One region of the Methylobacterium sp. P5_C11 genome, then DNA from elsewhere that is predicted to be linked to it. Evidence: predicted binding sites of a transcription regulator. Region 1 holds the regulator's gene; each other region holds the start of a gene.

What was found. The regulator PhoB, encoded in region 1, activates phosphate uptake and scavenging genes when phosphate is short. The targets are predictions, from matches to a motif close to TGTCATNNANCTGTCAT.
Region 2: the regulator PhoB is predicted to act here: its motif matches at 2,906-2,922, upstream of ACXJKQ_RS15220 (inorganic phosphate transporter).
Region 3: the regulator PhoB is predicted to act here: its motif matches at 2,178-2,194, upstream of ACXJKQ_RS22420 (Orn/Lys/Arg family decarboxylase).

The regions. Positions count from the first base shown of each region.
Region 1 is NZ_JBFULS010000007.1:69,217-74,146, forward strand. Features, by position in the region: gene ACXJKQ_RS06350 (protein-disulfide reductase DsbD family protein) at 1-1,122, shown strand, start outside; gene phoB (phosphate regulon transcriptional regulator PhoB) at 1,305-2,000, opposite strand; gene phoU (phosphate signaling complex protein PhoU) at 2,148-2,867, opposite strand; gene pstB (phosphate ABC transporter ATP-binding protein PstB) at 2,980-3,795, opposite strand; gene pstA (phosphate ABC transporter permease PstA) at 3,818-4,708, opposite strand; gene pstC (phosphate ABC transporter permease subunit PstC) at 4,721-4,930, opposite strand, start outside.
Region 2 is NZ_JBFULS010000025.1:50,806-55,735, forward strand. Features, by position in the region: gene ACXJKQ_RS15205 (helix-turn-helix domain-containing protein) at 1-25, opposite strand, end outside; gene ACXJKQ_RS15210 (MucR family transcriptional regulator) at 434-835, shown strand; gene ACXJKQ_RS15215 (hypothetical protein) at 839-1,084, shown strand; gene ACXJKQ_RS15220 (inorganic phosphate transporter) at 1,226-2,854, opposite strand; gene ACXJKQ_RS15225 (autotransporter domain-containing protein) at 3,280-4,930, shown strand, end outside.
Region 3 is NZ_JBFULS010000054.1:30,323-35,252, forward strand. Features, by position in the region: gene ACXJKQ_RS22420 (Orn/Lys/Arg family decarboxylase) at 1-2,129, opposite strand, end outside; gene ACXJKQ_RS22425 (hydroxyacid dehydrogenase) at 2,496-3,476, opposite strand; gene ACXJKQ_RS22430 (hypothetical protein) at 3,981-4,736, shown strand; gene metB (cystathionine gamma-synthase) at 4,746-4,930, opposite strand, start outside.

The sequences.
Region 1 (4,930 bases):
CGGTCGCGGCTGCGCCTGCACGGCTTCGCCTACACGGCGGGCGTGGTGGGCAGTTTCCTGGCCCTCGCCGCCTTGCTGATCGCCCTGAAGGGCGGCGGCGCGGCCATCGGCTGGGGTTTCCAGCTGCAATCGCCCGCCGTGGTCGCGGGCCTCGCCTACCTGCTGTTCGCGATGGGCCTGAGCCTGTCGGGCGTCGTCCATGTCGGCGGCGGCCTCGCCGGGATCGGTGACGGCCTCGCCCGAAGGGCCGGCCTGAGCGGCTCGTTCTTCGCCGGCGTCCTCGCGACCCTCGTGGCGACGCCCTGCACGGCACCGTTCATGGGTTCCGCGGTGGGCTTCGCGCTGACCCAGAGCGCAGGGGTGGCGCTCGCCGTGTTCGCGAGCCTCGGCCTCGGCCTCGCCCTGCCGTTCCTGGTGCTGACGCTCTGGCCGCCGGCCCTGCGGGCGCTGCCGCGGCCGGGGGCCTGGATGGAGACCCTCAAGGAGATCCTGGCCTTCCCGGTCTACGCAACGGTGGCGTGGCTGATCTGGGTGCTGGCACAGCAGGTCGATCCCCAGGGTCTGCTGGCGGCACTGATCGGCCTCGTGCTGATCGGCTTCGCGGCCTGGGCCTGGGAGCACGGACGTGCCGGCGCGCCCACGGCCGGCCGGATCGCGCAGTCCGCCGCGGCCCTCGCGCTGCTCGCCGGGGCCGCCCTCGCGGTGACCCTGCCGCGGGACCGCATCGCGCCGTCGGCGCAGGCCGCCGACGGGGTCGAGCCGTTCACCCAGGCACGCCTCGCCGCCCTGATCGATGCGCACCGCCCGGTCTTCGTGGACATGACCGCCGCCTGGTGCATCACCTGCGCGGTGAACGAGGCGACCTCGCTCAACACCAAGGCCGTACGCTCCGCGATGGCCGAGCGCGGTGTGACCTACATGAAGGGCGACTGGACCAATCAGAACCCCGAGATCACCCGCCTCCTGGAGAAGCACGGGCGCAGCGGCGTGCCGCTCTACCTGCTCTACAGCGGCACCGGGGAGCCCCAGGTGCTGCCGCAGATCCTGACCGAGGGCACGGTCCTCGCGGCGCTGGAGGCGGTGCCGGCCGCGTCGGGCCGGAGCGCGGCGCTGGCCCGCTGAGGCTTTGAGGGGCCTAGCCCGCTCGAAGATCCGCGCGCCCGTCCCGCCGTCTTTGCGAGCGGAGCGAAGCAACCCAGCAGCGCCACGCTCACAGGCGTCCCGATGCCCTGGGTCACTTCGCTGCGCTCGTGATGACGGAACGGCCGGAGCGATGTCCTATCCGGACAGCCCGTGGGGCCGCCTCAGGCTTCGAGGGAGAAGGTCTCGTCGAAGGCGTAGCCGGAGCCGCGCACCGTCCGGATCGGGTCCGCTTGGCGCGGCCCGTTCAGGGCCTTGCGCAGGCGCCCGACATGCACGTCTACGGTCCGCTCGTCGATGTAGACGTCGTGACCCCAGACCCCGTCGAGCAGCTGCTCCCGGGAGAAGACCCGGCCCGGCGCCAGCATCAGGAATTCCAGCAGCCGGAACTCGGTCGGACCGAGATGCAACTCCTCGCCGCCGCGGCGGACGCGGTGGCCGGTGCGGTCGAGCTCCAGGTCGCCCGCCGCCAGACGGTCCGAAACGTGGGCGGGCTTGGCCCGGCGCAGAAGCGCACGGATCCGGGCGAGCAGTTCCGGTACCGAGAACGGCTTGACGATATAGTCGTCGGCCCCCGTGCCGAGCCCCCGGATCCGGTCACCCTCCTCGCCGCGGGCGGTGAGCATGATCACCGGCAGGCGCTCGGTCTCCCGGCGCGCCCGGATCCGGCGGCACAGCTCGATCCCTGAGAGGCCCGGCAGCATCCAGTCGAGCAGGACGAGGTCCGGGATCCGCTCCGCCAGCAGCAATTCGGCGTCGTCGCCGCGGGCAGCCGTGTCAACCAGGAAGCCTTCCGCCTCGAGATTGTAGCGCAGCAGCGTGGTCAGCGCCTCCTCGTCCTCGACGATCAGGACTTGCATGCTCACGTTTGATGACCCGTTCTACCAGCGGCCCCGCGGATGGTGCAGGAGGCACCGCTCCGCCTCAATCCGTACGCACGGCCTCTCTGGCGGCACCCCACAGGAGACGGCGCCCCCAGCCGCGGCGTACGGCCCGATTCCGGGTGCTCACGGAGCCTGGACACCGTCCACCGTCACGTAGTTCGAGGCATCGTTCTTCGGCCTGTCGCCCGCCAGGGTCTCGCCCGTGGCGAGGTAATGGATCGTCTCGGCGATGTTGGTGGTGTGATCGCCGATGCGCTCGACGTTCTTGGCGCAGAACAGGAGATGCGTGCAGAACGAGATGTTGCGCGGATCTTCCATCATGTAGGTCAGGAGTTCGCGGAACAGGGAATTGTACAGGGCGTCGATCTCGCCGTCGCGCTCCCAGACGTCGTGCGCTGCCTCGATGTCCCGGCTCGCATAGGCGTCGAGGACGTCCTTGAGCTGACCCTCGGCGAGGTCGCTCATGTGGCGCACGCCCAGAACGATCTTCTGTGCCGGCGCCTGATCGGAGATCGCCACCACCCGCTTGGCGACGTTCTTGGCGAGGTCGCCGATCCGCTCGAGATCGCCGGAGACGCGGATCGCCGAGATGGTCTCGCGCAGGTCGATCGCCAGGGGCTGGCGCCGGGCGATGAGCAGCACCGCGCGTTCCTCGATGTCCCGCTGGAGGGCGTCGAGGCGCTTGTCGGCCAGGATCACCGCCTGCGCGAGGGTGTCGTCCCGGCGCACGAGGGCGTCGGTCGCCTCCGCGGTCATCTTCTCGGCCACGCCGCCCATCTCCGAGATCGAGCGACGCAGGTTCTCCAAGTCGGTATCGTAGGAGGTGACGATATGGCCGGGCATGGTGGATCCTTCGATGGTGTCCCGGGGGCGGCGCTCCGGGGGGCGGACGGCGATCCGCCGGCAGACCCCGGAGGTGGAGCGGCGGTGCCCGGGGCCGGAGGGTTCGGGCAGGCTAGCCGAAGCGGCCGGTGATGTAGTCCTGCGTGCGCCGCTCCGTCGGGTTCATGAACATCCGGTTGGTCGGGCCGAACTCGACCAGCTGGCCCAGATACATGAAGGCGGTGAACTGCGAGATGCGCGCCGCCTGCTGCATGTTGTGGGTGACGATCACGATGGTGAACTCGTCGCGCAGCTGCTCGATCAACTCCTCGATGCGGCCGGTGGAGATCGGGTCGAGGGCCGAGGTCGGCTCGTCGAACAGGATCACCTCCGGGCGCTGCGCCACCGTGCGGGCGATGCACAGGCGCTGCTGCTGTCCGCCCGACAGGCCGGTGCCCTGCTGCTTCAGCTTGTCCTTCACCTCGTCCCACAGGGCGGCCTTGCGCAGGGATTCCTCGATCCGGCCGTCCAGCTCGGATTTCGGCAGCTTCTCGTAGAGGCGCAAGCCGAAGGCGACGTTGTCGTAGATCGACATCGGGAACGGCGTCGGCTTCTGGAACACCATGCCGATGCGCGAGCGCAACTCGTTCAAATCGACGGAGGGGCTGAGGATGTTCTCGCCGTCCAGCAGAATCTCGCCCTCGGCCCGCTGCTCCGGGTAGAGGCTGTAGATCCGGTTGAAGCAGCGCAGAAGGGTGGACTTGCCGCAGCCGGACGGCCCGATCAGCGCCGTGACCTGCCGGTCGTGGAAGTTGATGTTGACGTCCTTCAGTCCGTGGAAGCTCCCGTAGTAGAAGTTCAGGCCCTTGACGGCGATCCGTACAGGCCCGCCCTCTTCGGCGCGATTGCGGTTCAGATCGACCGTGGGGATCGCGGAGGCGGCGTTCATCGTCGTGTCCTCGAAGGGGGTCTCAGCGCGTGGGCTGCGGCTTGATCACGAGGCGCGCGATGATCGACAGCGCCAGGATCGTCGCGGTGATGAGGAGCGCGCCCGCCCAGGCGAGGCCCTGCCAGTTCGGGTAGGGCGAGAGGGCGAACTGGTAGATCATCACCGGCAGGTTCGCGACGCCGCCCATCAGGTTGGCGGAGAACCAGGAATTGTTGTTGAGGGCGGTGAACAGGAGCGGCGCGGTCTCGCCGGCGATGCGCGCCAGCGCCAGGATGATCCCGGTGACGATGCCGGCGGACGCCGCCCGCCAGGTCACGCTGACGATCACCGTCGAGGGTGGTGCGCCGAGGGCCGCGCCCGCCTCCCGCAGGGTGCCGGGGACAAGGCGCAGCATGTCCTCGGTGGTGCGCACGATCACCGGGACGGCGATGATGGCGAGGGCCACGCCGCCGGCCCAGCCCGAATAGGTCCCCATCGGCCGCACCATCAGCGTGTAGACGAACAGGCCGATCAGGATCGACGGCGCCGAGAGCAGGATGTCGTTGAGGAAGCGGATCAGCGCCGCGAGCTTCGAGCCGCGTCCGTACTCGGCCAGGAAGGTCCCCGCCATGACGCCCACCGGGGTGGCGATCAGGATGCCGATCCCGGTCAGCACGAGGCTCCCGAGGATGGCGTTGGCGATGCCGCCACCCTCGGAGCCGGGACCCGGGGTGGGGCTGGTGAACAGGGTCGGCGTGAAGCCGCGCACGCCCTGGACGATCAGCATCACCAGGATCGAGCCCAGGACCAGGGCGCCCACCAGGGTCGCGGCGGTGCAGGCGATGCGCAGCGTCCGGTCGGCGAGGCGGCGCCCCCGGCGGACCCGGCCGGGACGGCGCTGGGCGGTCGCGGCGATCGTGTTGGTGGCGTCCATCGCGCGAATTCCTCAGGCGGCCTTGACGCGGCGGGTCAGCAGCCGTGCGATGATGAGCACGACGAAGGTGATCACGAACAGGATGCAGCCCAGGGCCATCAGCGCGTTGAGCTGAAGGCCGTCCGCCTCGTTGAACTCGTTGGCGATGCGCGACGCGATGGTCGAACTCGGATCGAAGATCGACGCGGAGAGCCGGTTGGCGTTGCCGATCACGAAGGTCAC
Region 2 (4,930 bases), on a different contig from region 1:
CGGCGGTCGTGAAAAGCGTCTGCATCCCTGCCGCTCCGGGAGTCCTGCGGTTGCATCGCGACCATGACCGGCGAACGCACCGCACGATGCCGCGCGCTTCGCAGCCTGGCGGCCGCACGCGCAGACCAAAGCCGAAGACGGCTTCAAGTGCAGATCATGTCGGCTGAAATCAGTGAACGCCACAGTAACCAATCCGCGGGCGCCGCCGTTTGCGCGGTCGGACAAGAGACCTCGCGCCGCCAGACAAACCGCGCTCCGCTCATATTGTATATTATCTGCATCCTCAAGAAGCGGCGGGAAATCCGCACGCGGGGGTCGACTCCTCACCGGCCAATCCCTGGCCCTGCAACAACTTAGCGCCACCGTTCCGTCCCGGCTCGATCGCCCGGATGAGGTGCCGGCGGTGGCGCGCCGTACAACAGCGATGTCTCAAATGGATACCCATACCGATCACCGTTCGACGTTCATGCTGGAAAAGGTCGGTGCGATCGTCGCGGCCTACGTGTCCCGCAACGCGGTCGAGGCCGCGGCCCTGCCGGGGCTGATCGACCAAGTGCACACGGCGATCGCGCGTCTCCGTGGGACCGCGCCGGGCTCGGGCGGCCTGAGCCAAGCGCAGGTCGAGGCCTCGATCCAGGACGCGGGCCTGATCAGTTTCATCGACGGCCGGCCCTACCAGACCCTGAAGCGCCACCTCACCGCGCACGGGCTCACGCCCGAGCGCTACCGGGCCAAGTACGGCCTGCCGGCCGATTATCCGATGGTTGCTCCGGGCTACGCGGCGCGGCGGTCGGTGATCGCCAGGGCGATTCAGCTCGGCCAGAAGGCGGCCTGAGCGATGACCCCGGACTCATCCGACGACCGGATGCCGGTGACGTCCGCGCCCTCGCCGGGAACTCAGGACGCCCTGACCCGCATCGCCCGGATCCTCGACGTGCCGGTGGCGAGCTTCTACCCGGACGCCGACCGGTCCGAGATGGCGATCAGCCAGGCCGCCGACCTCGTCACGGCCTTCGTGGCGATCGACAATCCCGCGGCGCGCCGGACCTGCCTGGCCTTCGTGCGGGCCATGGCCAGTTCCTGAGGCGTCGGGGGGCGCCGCAGGGAGCCGGACCGGAGACCGTCCGCTCCGCGTCACGCGGGGCTCGGCTTCCGGTCCGGCCGCTCAGAACACCTTGCGTCAGACCACCTGGCGTCAGAACACCTGGCGTCAGAACACGTGGCGTCAGAACACGTGGCGCAGGATGAAGAACAGCACGGCCGCGAGAGTGATCGCCGCCGGCAGGGTCAGGATCCAGGCGAGCGCCATGTTGCGCACGGTGGCCATCTGCAGCCCCGAACCGTTGGCCGCCATCGTGCCGGCGACGCCGGACGACAGGATGTGTGTGGTCGAGACCGGCAGGCCGTAGAGTTCGGCCAGCCCGATCGTGCCGGCGGCGACGATCTCGGCCGAGGCGCCCTGCGCGTAGGTCAGGTGGATCTTGCCGATCTTCTCGCCCACCGTCACGACGATGCGCTTCCAGCCGACCATGGTGCCGAGGCCCAGTGCCAGGGCGACGCAGACCTTCACCCAGCCCGGGATGTAGCGCGTGCCGTCGTTGAGAAGGCCGGAATAGCCTTTCAGGGTCGCCTTGTCGGCCTCCGAGAAGCCGGCTCCGGCGTTCGGGAGCACCCGCACCGCGTCGGCGGCGAGATACATGTCGCTGCGCAGGTTCTGGGTCTGGGCGGCCGGCACCGTGCGGATCGCGCCGTAATTCTTCACGCTGGCGGCGATGTCGTCGGAGAGCGCCGCCAGCGCCGCGTAGACGGGCGGCGTGTCGAGCACCTTGGTCTTGAGCGCCTCCGTCACCGTCCGGCGCGCCGCCGCGGCGTCCGGCATCGGTGCACCCTGCGCGCGGGCGGAGAAGACCTGTCTCGCCGCCGTCGAGGCCTGCACGAAGGCGGGAGTCGTGTCGTCCGCCATGGTGCGGTTGAGCGCGTAGGCGGTCGGGGCGGCGCCGATCAGGATCAGCATGATCAGGCCCATGCCCTTCTGCCCATCGTTGCCGCCGTGGAAGAACGAGACCAGCGTGCAGGTGAGGATCAGCAGGCCGCGGATCCACGGGGGCGGGGGTGCCTCACCCTTGGGCGCCTCGTAGAGGTCCTTGCGGCGCACAGCGAATTTCAGCGTGCGCAGCAGCAGCGCGGCGAGCACGAAGCCGCAGACCGGCGAGAACAGCAGCGCTTTGAAGACGTTGAGCGCCTGGTTCCAGTCGACGCCCGCGGTGCCGTCGCCGCCGTTCATCAGCTGGTTGGCGAGGCCGACGCCGAGCACCGAGCCGATCAGCGCGTGGGATGAGGAGTTGGGCAGGCCGAAGGCCCAGGTCCCGAGATTCCAGAGGATCGCAGCCAGCAGGAGCGCGAAGATCATCGCGTAGCCCGCATGCGAGCCGACGTTGAGGATCAGCTCGACCGGCAGCAGCGTCACGATGGCGTAGGCCACGGCGCCCGAGGACAGCATCACGCCGAGGAAGTTGAAGAAGCCCGACCAGATCACCGCGACGAGCGGGGGCATCGAGTGGGTATAGATCACCGTGGCGACCGCGTTGGCGGTGTCGTGGAAGCCGTTCACGAACTCGAACGCCAGCGCGATCAGCAGGGCGAGGCCGAGCAACGCGAAGGCGCCGTAGGCCAGGGGTGCCTCGCCGACGGCGTTCATGTCGGCGATGAGGCTCACCACCGCGTAGCCGAGACCCGCCACCAGAACGAGCAGGAAGGCGACCACCCCGCCGAGATGCATCCCGTGATCGAGGCGCGGGCCGCCCGCGGACCGCCGTCCGGCCGCTCCCGAAGGCATCATGGCGGAATCGGACATGAATCCTCGCGCAGCACCTTCTCGATGGGAACCGGGAATTAGGAGGTGCCCATGACGGGCCGGTGACGCCGGCGCTCCCCGGACAGGCAACAACGGCTTTCGCCTCCCGGAGATCTGCTGCCGGCGCGCGCCGATCGATCCGTCCGGACCGTCCCCGCTCGGCCGGGACAGGGCGGATCGACCTTGGCGGCGCTCGCCCGGCCGTCGACGCGGCCGCGCCGGCTTGACGGCCGGCAATCGAAGTCATGCTGAATCAAAGATTAGGACTTGATGATATCTGTGTTGGCAAAGTTTATCGCCTGTTGCCACGAAGATACAGATGCAAAACTTGAGAAGTATGACTGAATTATGACAGATTATCGTGGGTATACTTGGCTAAAGCTTCCGCCCGCAGGCCGAAGGGTCGCGATGTGCGGGGGCTCGACATGTTGGTTCGATACGGGGTCTCGATCGCGGCCTTGGCGGTCGCGGCGTTCGGTCCGGGGGCGCAGGCCCAGACCGTCAACACCACGGCTTCGGACGTGAATGTCCTCAGTCTGCTGGCGCCGTATCTTCTGCTCAACTCGAGTGCGACCGGCCAGCAGACGCTGCAGCTCAACCTGTCGCAATCGGCGGCGGTCAACACCGGCGCCGGCCGGGCGCAGCAGGAACTTGCGATCAGCGACAAGAGCCTGCTCGGCTCGGCGAGCAACAACCTCTCCGCGGTGGGGCTCGGCACCTACGGCGTCGCTGCCAACCTCGCGGGCGGCCTGCCGGGGCAGACGCCGATCAACGGCCTTGTCCCGCAGCAGCTCGTCGGCGGCCTCGGCGCCCAGCTCGGCCCGATCTACCAGCGCGGTGTCGCGCAGGGGGCGAGCGGCCCCCTCGGCAGCGTCGTCAACCTGCTGGTGGGCGCCTACAGCGTCACGGGGAACAACCTCGGCGTCGCCAAGAACTACTTCGCCAACGGCGCGGCCAACAATCCGAGCGTGACCCCGGCCGGCTACGTAGCGGTCCCGGCCGTGCCCCCGGCCGGCTCCAGCCTGCCCACCGCCAACGGCCTGCCGAACACCACCAACAGCGTCTACGACCTCGCCTACAGCGTGACCAACACGCAGGCGGGACAGGACGTCTACGGCTCCTCGCGGCCCGTCCAGGCGGCGCCGGCCCGGTTCAACGTCTTCGACCCGTCGGCCCTCAACGGCATCGCCACCAACCCGTCCTTCCCGAGCGGGCACACCACCTACGCCTATACCGACGGCATCCTGCTCGCGATGCTGGTGCCGCAGCAGTACCAGAGCATGCTGGCCCGGGCCGCCGACTACGCCAACAGCCGCATCGCGCTGGGCGTGCACTATCCCCTCGACATCATCGGCGGCCGGGCGCTGGCCACCTACGACCTCGCCCAGGCGTTCACCAACCCGGCCTACATCAACAACGCCGCGGTGACCGGCACGGCGCTCAACCTGCCGACCCAGTTCGTCCAGGCGCAGGGCCAGATCCAGGCCTATCTCGCGGCCCAGTGCGGCAACACGGTCGCGGCCTGCGCGGGCAGCGCCGCCAACAGCGCGGGCAACCCCTACGTGCCCTCCGCGGCCAACCAGACCGCCTACCAGAGCCGCCTGACCTACGGCCTGCCGACCCTGTCCTTCGCCCAGGCGCCCCGCGAGGCGGCCCCCGCCGGCGGGCCGGACGCCTCCATCCTGCTCGCGCCCCTGTACGGCGGCTCGACCGCGGCGGCCCGGACCCTCGCGCCGAACGGCGGCCTCTACGGCCAGCTCGCGACGGGCACCATCAACCAGATCCTCGTGAACACCGAGACCAACGCACTCGCGGCCTTCTACGGAAGCCCGCTCAGCTACTGGAGCCGCATCGACCTCTATGCGACAGCCGGATACTTCGGGTCCGTCACCGGCACCCTGCGGATGGACCTCGGCGACCGTCTCGGCATCGACGTCGGCATCGGCCAGGGCGGCGCGCTCTACGCCAACGGCACCATCGCGGGCACCGCCTTCGTGGGGGCCGGCGGCCTCCTCGGCGGCACGGGCACGCTGGGCGGCATCAGCGCCCTGCCGGGCGGCACGGTCGCGCCGGGCC
Region 3 (4,930 bases), on a different contig from region 1:
GTGGCGATGCGCCCCTCGGCCTCGGCGATCGGCACGTAGTCGACCTTGTTGCGGGTCAGCAGCTGGGCGGCGCGCTTGGGCGGCATCACCATCTCGGGCAGGTGTTCCGGCGCGAACTGGCGCCGCTGCAGCGCCGAGGTGCCGGCCTCCCGGTGGAAGGCGTGAAGTTCGCCGCAGAGGTCGCGCAGGCGCACGCCCCGGTAGCGGTTCGGCCGGCGGTTGACGAATTCCGGCATGGCCTCCTCCAGCGGGACGTTGTCGTCGTGGAGCCGCTTGAAGGCGACGAGGCCCGAGATCAGCGTGCCGGCCTTGGAGGATTCGACCCCCGGGGTCAGCAGGAAGAGCAGCGAGTTGAGGTCGTTCTTCTCGGCGACGATCCGGTTCTCACGCAGGTATTGCGCCACGATCGGCGCCGGCACGCCGTGCTGGGCGTAGGCTCCCGTGTGCCGGTCGAAGCCGGGGGTCAGCACGGTGAGCTTGTTCGGGTCGGTGATGGCGTAGCCCGGCGCCACGTGGGTGAAGCCGTGCCAGCGGGCGCCCGGCTTCAGCTCCCAGTGGCGCGGCGTGGCGGCCAGTTCGTCGGTGGGCACGCTCTCCCAGGGCACCTCGGCGCCGTCGGCGTTCACCGTCACGTCCGGCACGAAGGGGTCGAAGAACCAGCGCCGGGCCGGATCGCCCTCGCGCTCCTCGAATTCCCGCCGGATCGCCCGGACCTTCTTGCGCCACTCGATCCCGAGCCGGATCGTGTCGTCCCACAGGATCATGCCCGAGCGCCCCTTCATCATCTGGGCGCCGACATCGAGGGAGGCGAAGAGCGGGTAGAACGGCGAGGTCGAGGCGTGGACGAGGAAGCTCTCATTGAGGCGCTTGTGCTCGACCCGCCGGGTCTGGCCGCGGATATGCCCGTCCCGGGTGTGGATCTGTGAGGCCTGGGAGAAGCTCGCGAGCTGCTTGTGGGTCGATTGCGTGGCGACGATGCCGGGCGAGGTCTCGTCGAGGCCGGTGAGCCCCATGGCGAAGCGCCGCGCGTAGAGCGGGTGGAACTTCATGAAGCCCGCCCAGGCCTCGTCGAACAGGATGTAGTCGCAGAGGTGGCCGATCTTCTCCAGGATCGTCTGGGCGTCGTAGATCGTGCCGTCGTAGGTGCATTGCTCGATCACCGCGACCCGGAACGGCCGCTCCCGTCGCCACGCCTCCGGATCGGTCACCAGCGGGTTCCGGCGGATTTTTTCCCGGATCCGGGCCTCATCCAGGGCCTCGTGGTACATCGGCCCGATCAGCCCGTAGGCGTTGCGGTCGGTCTCCAGGAAGATCGGGATGCCGCCGCCCAGGAACAGGGCGCCGTGATGGGCCGCCTTGTGGTTGTTGCGGTCGAACAGGACGAGGTCGTCCTCGGCCACCAGGGAGGACAGGACGATCTTGTTGGAGGCGGAGGTGCCGTTGAGGACGAAGTAGGTCTTCTCCGCCCCGAAGATCTTGGCGGCCTCCTTCTGGGCCTTCAGCGCCGGACCCTCGTGGGTCAGCAGGTCGCCGAGGTCGAGGACCGAGTTGTCGAGGTCGTCGCGGAAGATCGCCTCGCCCAGATGCTCGACGAAGATCCGTCCGATGGGGGATCGGTTATAAAAGATCCCGCCGTTGTGGCCCGGGCAGGTCCAGAGCTGGTTGCCCTTCTCGGCGTAGTCGACGAGCGCGCCGAAGAACGGTGTCTTGAGGGTCTCGGCGTACTGCGTGACCCGGCTGACGAGGCCGCGGGCGATGAATTCCGGCGTCTCCTCGGCGAGGAAGATGTAGCCGTCGATGAAGTCGAGGAGCTCGACCGGGATGTCCTCCAGCCGCTTGCGGCGGACCATGATGACGATCGGCATCTCCAGGCCGCGCCGGCGCATCATGTCGATGAGGGCTGCGGCCTTGCCGTCGAGGCCGCGCTTGCCCCAGTCGACGACGAGGCAGCCGACCGCCGCGTCGGTCTGGACCGCGATGGCCGCGTCCTCGACGCGCCGGGCGCGCACCACCTCGAAGCCGCGCTGCTCCACGGCTGCCACGATCTGGTTGACGCGCGCGCCCTCGAGATCGTCTGGGTCGAAGGCCGGGGCGCACATCAGGACCGTGAAGCGACGGTGAAAGTCCATGGAGCCCTCTCTGGCCTCGGATGCAGCGGGTGGCTTTCCGGCCCGTCTGCGACGATTGCATGACACGGCGCGCGGCGAGCGGTCTCGGTCCGGACGAAACACCGTGATCCGGGCGGGAGCGCGGGAGCGCGGCGTCCCACGCTCACGATTTCCGGTTGAACGCTCCGGTCGATCCAGCCCTCTCGGTCATCGCGAGCGTAGCGAAGCGACCCAGGGCAGCGCGACCTCGGTCAGCGTGGCGCGACACTGGATTGCTTCGCTCCGCTCGCAACGACGGAGGCACCGAAGCGATCGACCTGACACGGTTTCACACCTCAGGGTGCGTGGCGGGGCTGGAGGCCCGCCGCGGGCAACGCGCGACCGGCCTCACACCCCGCGCCGCTGCTCCCAGACGGCCGGGTTGACCAGCCCGCCCGGCCGCCGGCCGGCGAGGACATCGACCACGCGGGTCGCGGCGGTCTCGGCGGTGCGGATCAGGGCCGCCCCGGTGGAGCCGCCGACATGGGGCGTCAGGATCGCCCGGGGCTGGCGGGCGAGGGGGTGATCGACCGGCAGCGGCTCCTGGGCGAAGACGTCGAGCCCGGCGCCCGCGATCGTGCCGGCTTCCAGCGCCTCCACCAGGGCCGCCTCGTCGATCAGGCCGCCGCGGCTGGTGTTGATCAGGAAGGCCTCCCGCTTCATCCGCGTGAGCTGGTCCCGGCCGATCAGGCCACGGGTGGCCGGGGTCAGCGGCACATGCAGGGAGACGATGTCGGCTTCGCCCAGGAGCGCGTCGACCGAGGCGGCCCGCAGGGCGCCGACATTGGCGAAGTCCGCGTCGGGCCGGCTCGGCCCGTAGGCCAGCACCCGCAGGCCCAGGGCGGCGCCGAGCCGGGCGGTCGCCTGCCCGATCGCCCCGAAGCCGACGAGGCCCAGCGTCAGGCCGGCGAGCTCGACCAAGCGGGCGGTGAACTTGAAGCTGTCGTCGCCGGCCCGGACCGAGCGGTCGGCCTCCGGCAGGGCCTTGGCCAGGGCGAAGATCAGCGCCAGCGTCTGCTCGGCCACCGAGACGGCGTTGGCGCCGGGCGTGTTGACCACCACGATCCCGGCCTCGGTCGCCTCGGCGGTGGCGACGTGGTCTGTGCCCGTGCCGTGCACGCCGATCACCCGCAGGGCCGGCGCCGCCGCGATGGCGCGGGCCGGGAAGCCGGTGTTGCGGGTGATGACGGCGACGCAGTCGGCGACCTCGCGCGCCAGCGTCTCGGGATCGGTCCCGCTCGCCGGGCGCGGCTCCAGCCCGGCTGCGCGCAACCTTTCGAGGCCCGCCGCGTGGATCGGCTGGACGATGAGGCACGGACCGGTGATCACGGCGGAAGCTGCCTCTGCAAACGGAAAGGGGTGGCGGAGAAACGTGCGCCCGGCTCGTCTAAGGCGGGGCGTGCAGCCCTGGCAACAGGCGGCTTCGAGGTCCGCATCCTCAACGGCGCGGTCGTGACGACCGGGCGGCGCCTCGTCGACCGCGCGAACAGACAGGCTCTGCCGGAGTGGGCGCACCGCGACCTCCGCCTGCGCCATACAGGTCCCGCCGCCAGCGCGTCCCGGAGCCTCGGGGATCGTGAGGCACCGTGACCTGCCGCCAGCTCCGGATGCTTCGACAACCCCGCGCGCCCTCCGCTCGGACGGGACGATGTTTCACGGGAAACATCGCCTTAACCATGAGCGGAACGCGGACCACTACGTTCCCGCCGCGGGCTTCGGAGGCTCGGCAGCCCGACGGATGGCGATCCAATCGCGCGACCGGGTCCGGGATCGGCCCTCTGTTGCAGCGGCGCCGTCGCCGCGCGCCGCGCCGCGGGTTACCACCGGCCTGACATGACGACATCGAGCTGGCGCACCCTCCGAAACGTGCAGGCCCAGGCGCGGCTGGAGCGCGCCCTGCCGCCGGTCTTCCCGACGCCCGTCCTCCGCCACGCCCTGGCCCGCCCCCTGATCCCGCCGACGCCGCGACTCGCCGTCGAGAGCTACTGGCGCAGCCACATCCTCCGCGCCGACCGGCTGGCCCGCGCCCTGGCGGCCCGCTCGGGGACCCCGGAGGGCTGGACCTGGCAGCTCGGCGCGGAGGGGCGCGCCGGAAGCTTCCGGATGCCGCCCGCGCCCTATCGTGATCCGGCCTTCGCCCGGGGGCGGGGGACCTGTTGCATCTGCGGCCAGCCGGTCTACCGGTTCGGCTGGCACCGGGATCTCTGGGAGCGGGGCGTGCCCAACGCCAGGGCCGGCTGGCACGCCGCCTGTGTCGCCGCCTGGAAGTTCTGGATCGCCCCGCACGCCCAGGTCCGGGCGCTGAAGCTCCGCCAGCGGCATCGCTGCGCCACCTCCGGCAAGCGCCTGATGCGGACGGCCGAGGTCGACCATGCCCTGCCGCTCTACCGGGTCTGGCGGGAGCATCGCGAGGCGCCCTGGCCGGACCTGCTCGGCTACTGGGGCGCGCCGAACCTCCAGGTGGTCAACCGCGCCGTCCATGTCGACAAGTGCCGCGACGAGGCGGCCGAGCGCTCCCGGACCCACCAGCTCGCCCGCTTCCGCGTGGTCGAGGACGAGTCCGGGTTCAGCGTGGTCGAGGAGGCGTGAGCCGCCGGCTCAGCCGCCCAGCGCCCCGAGCGCCCGCGACAGGTCGGCGAGCAGGTCGGCCTCGGCCTCCAGTCCCACCGACAGGCGCAGCAGCCCGTCGGTGATGCCCGCGATCGCCCGTGCCTCCGGATCCATCGCGGCGTGCGTCATGGTCGGCGGATGGGCCACCAGGCTCTCGACGCCTCCCAGCGACT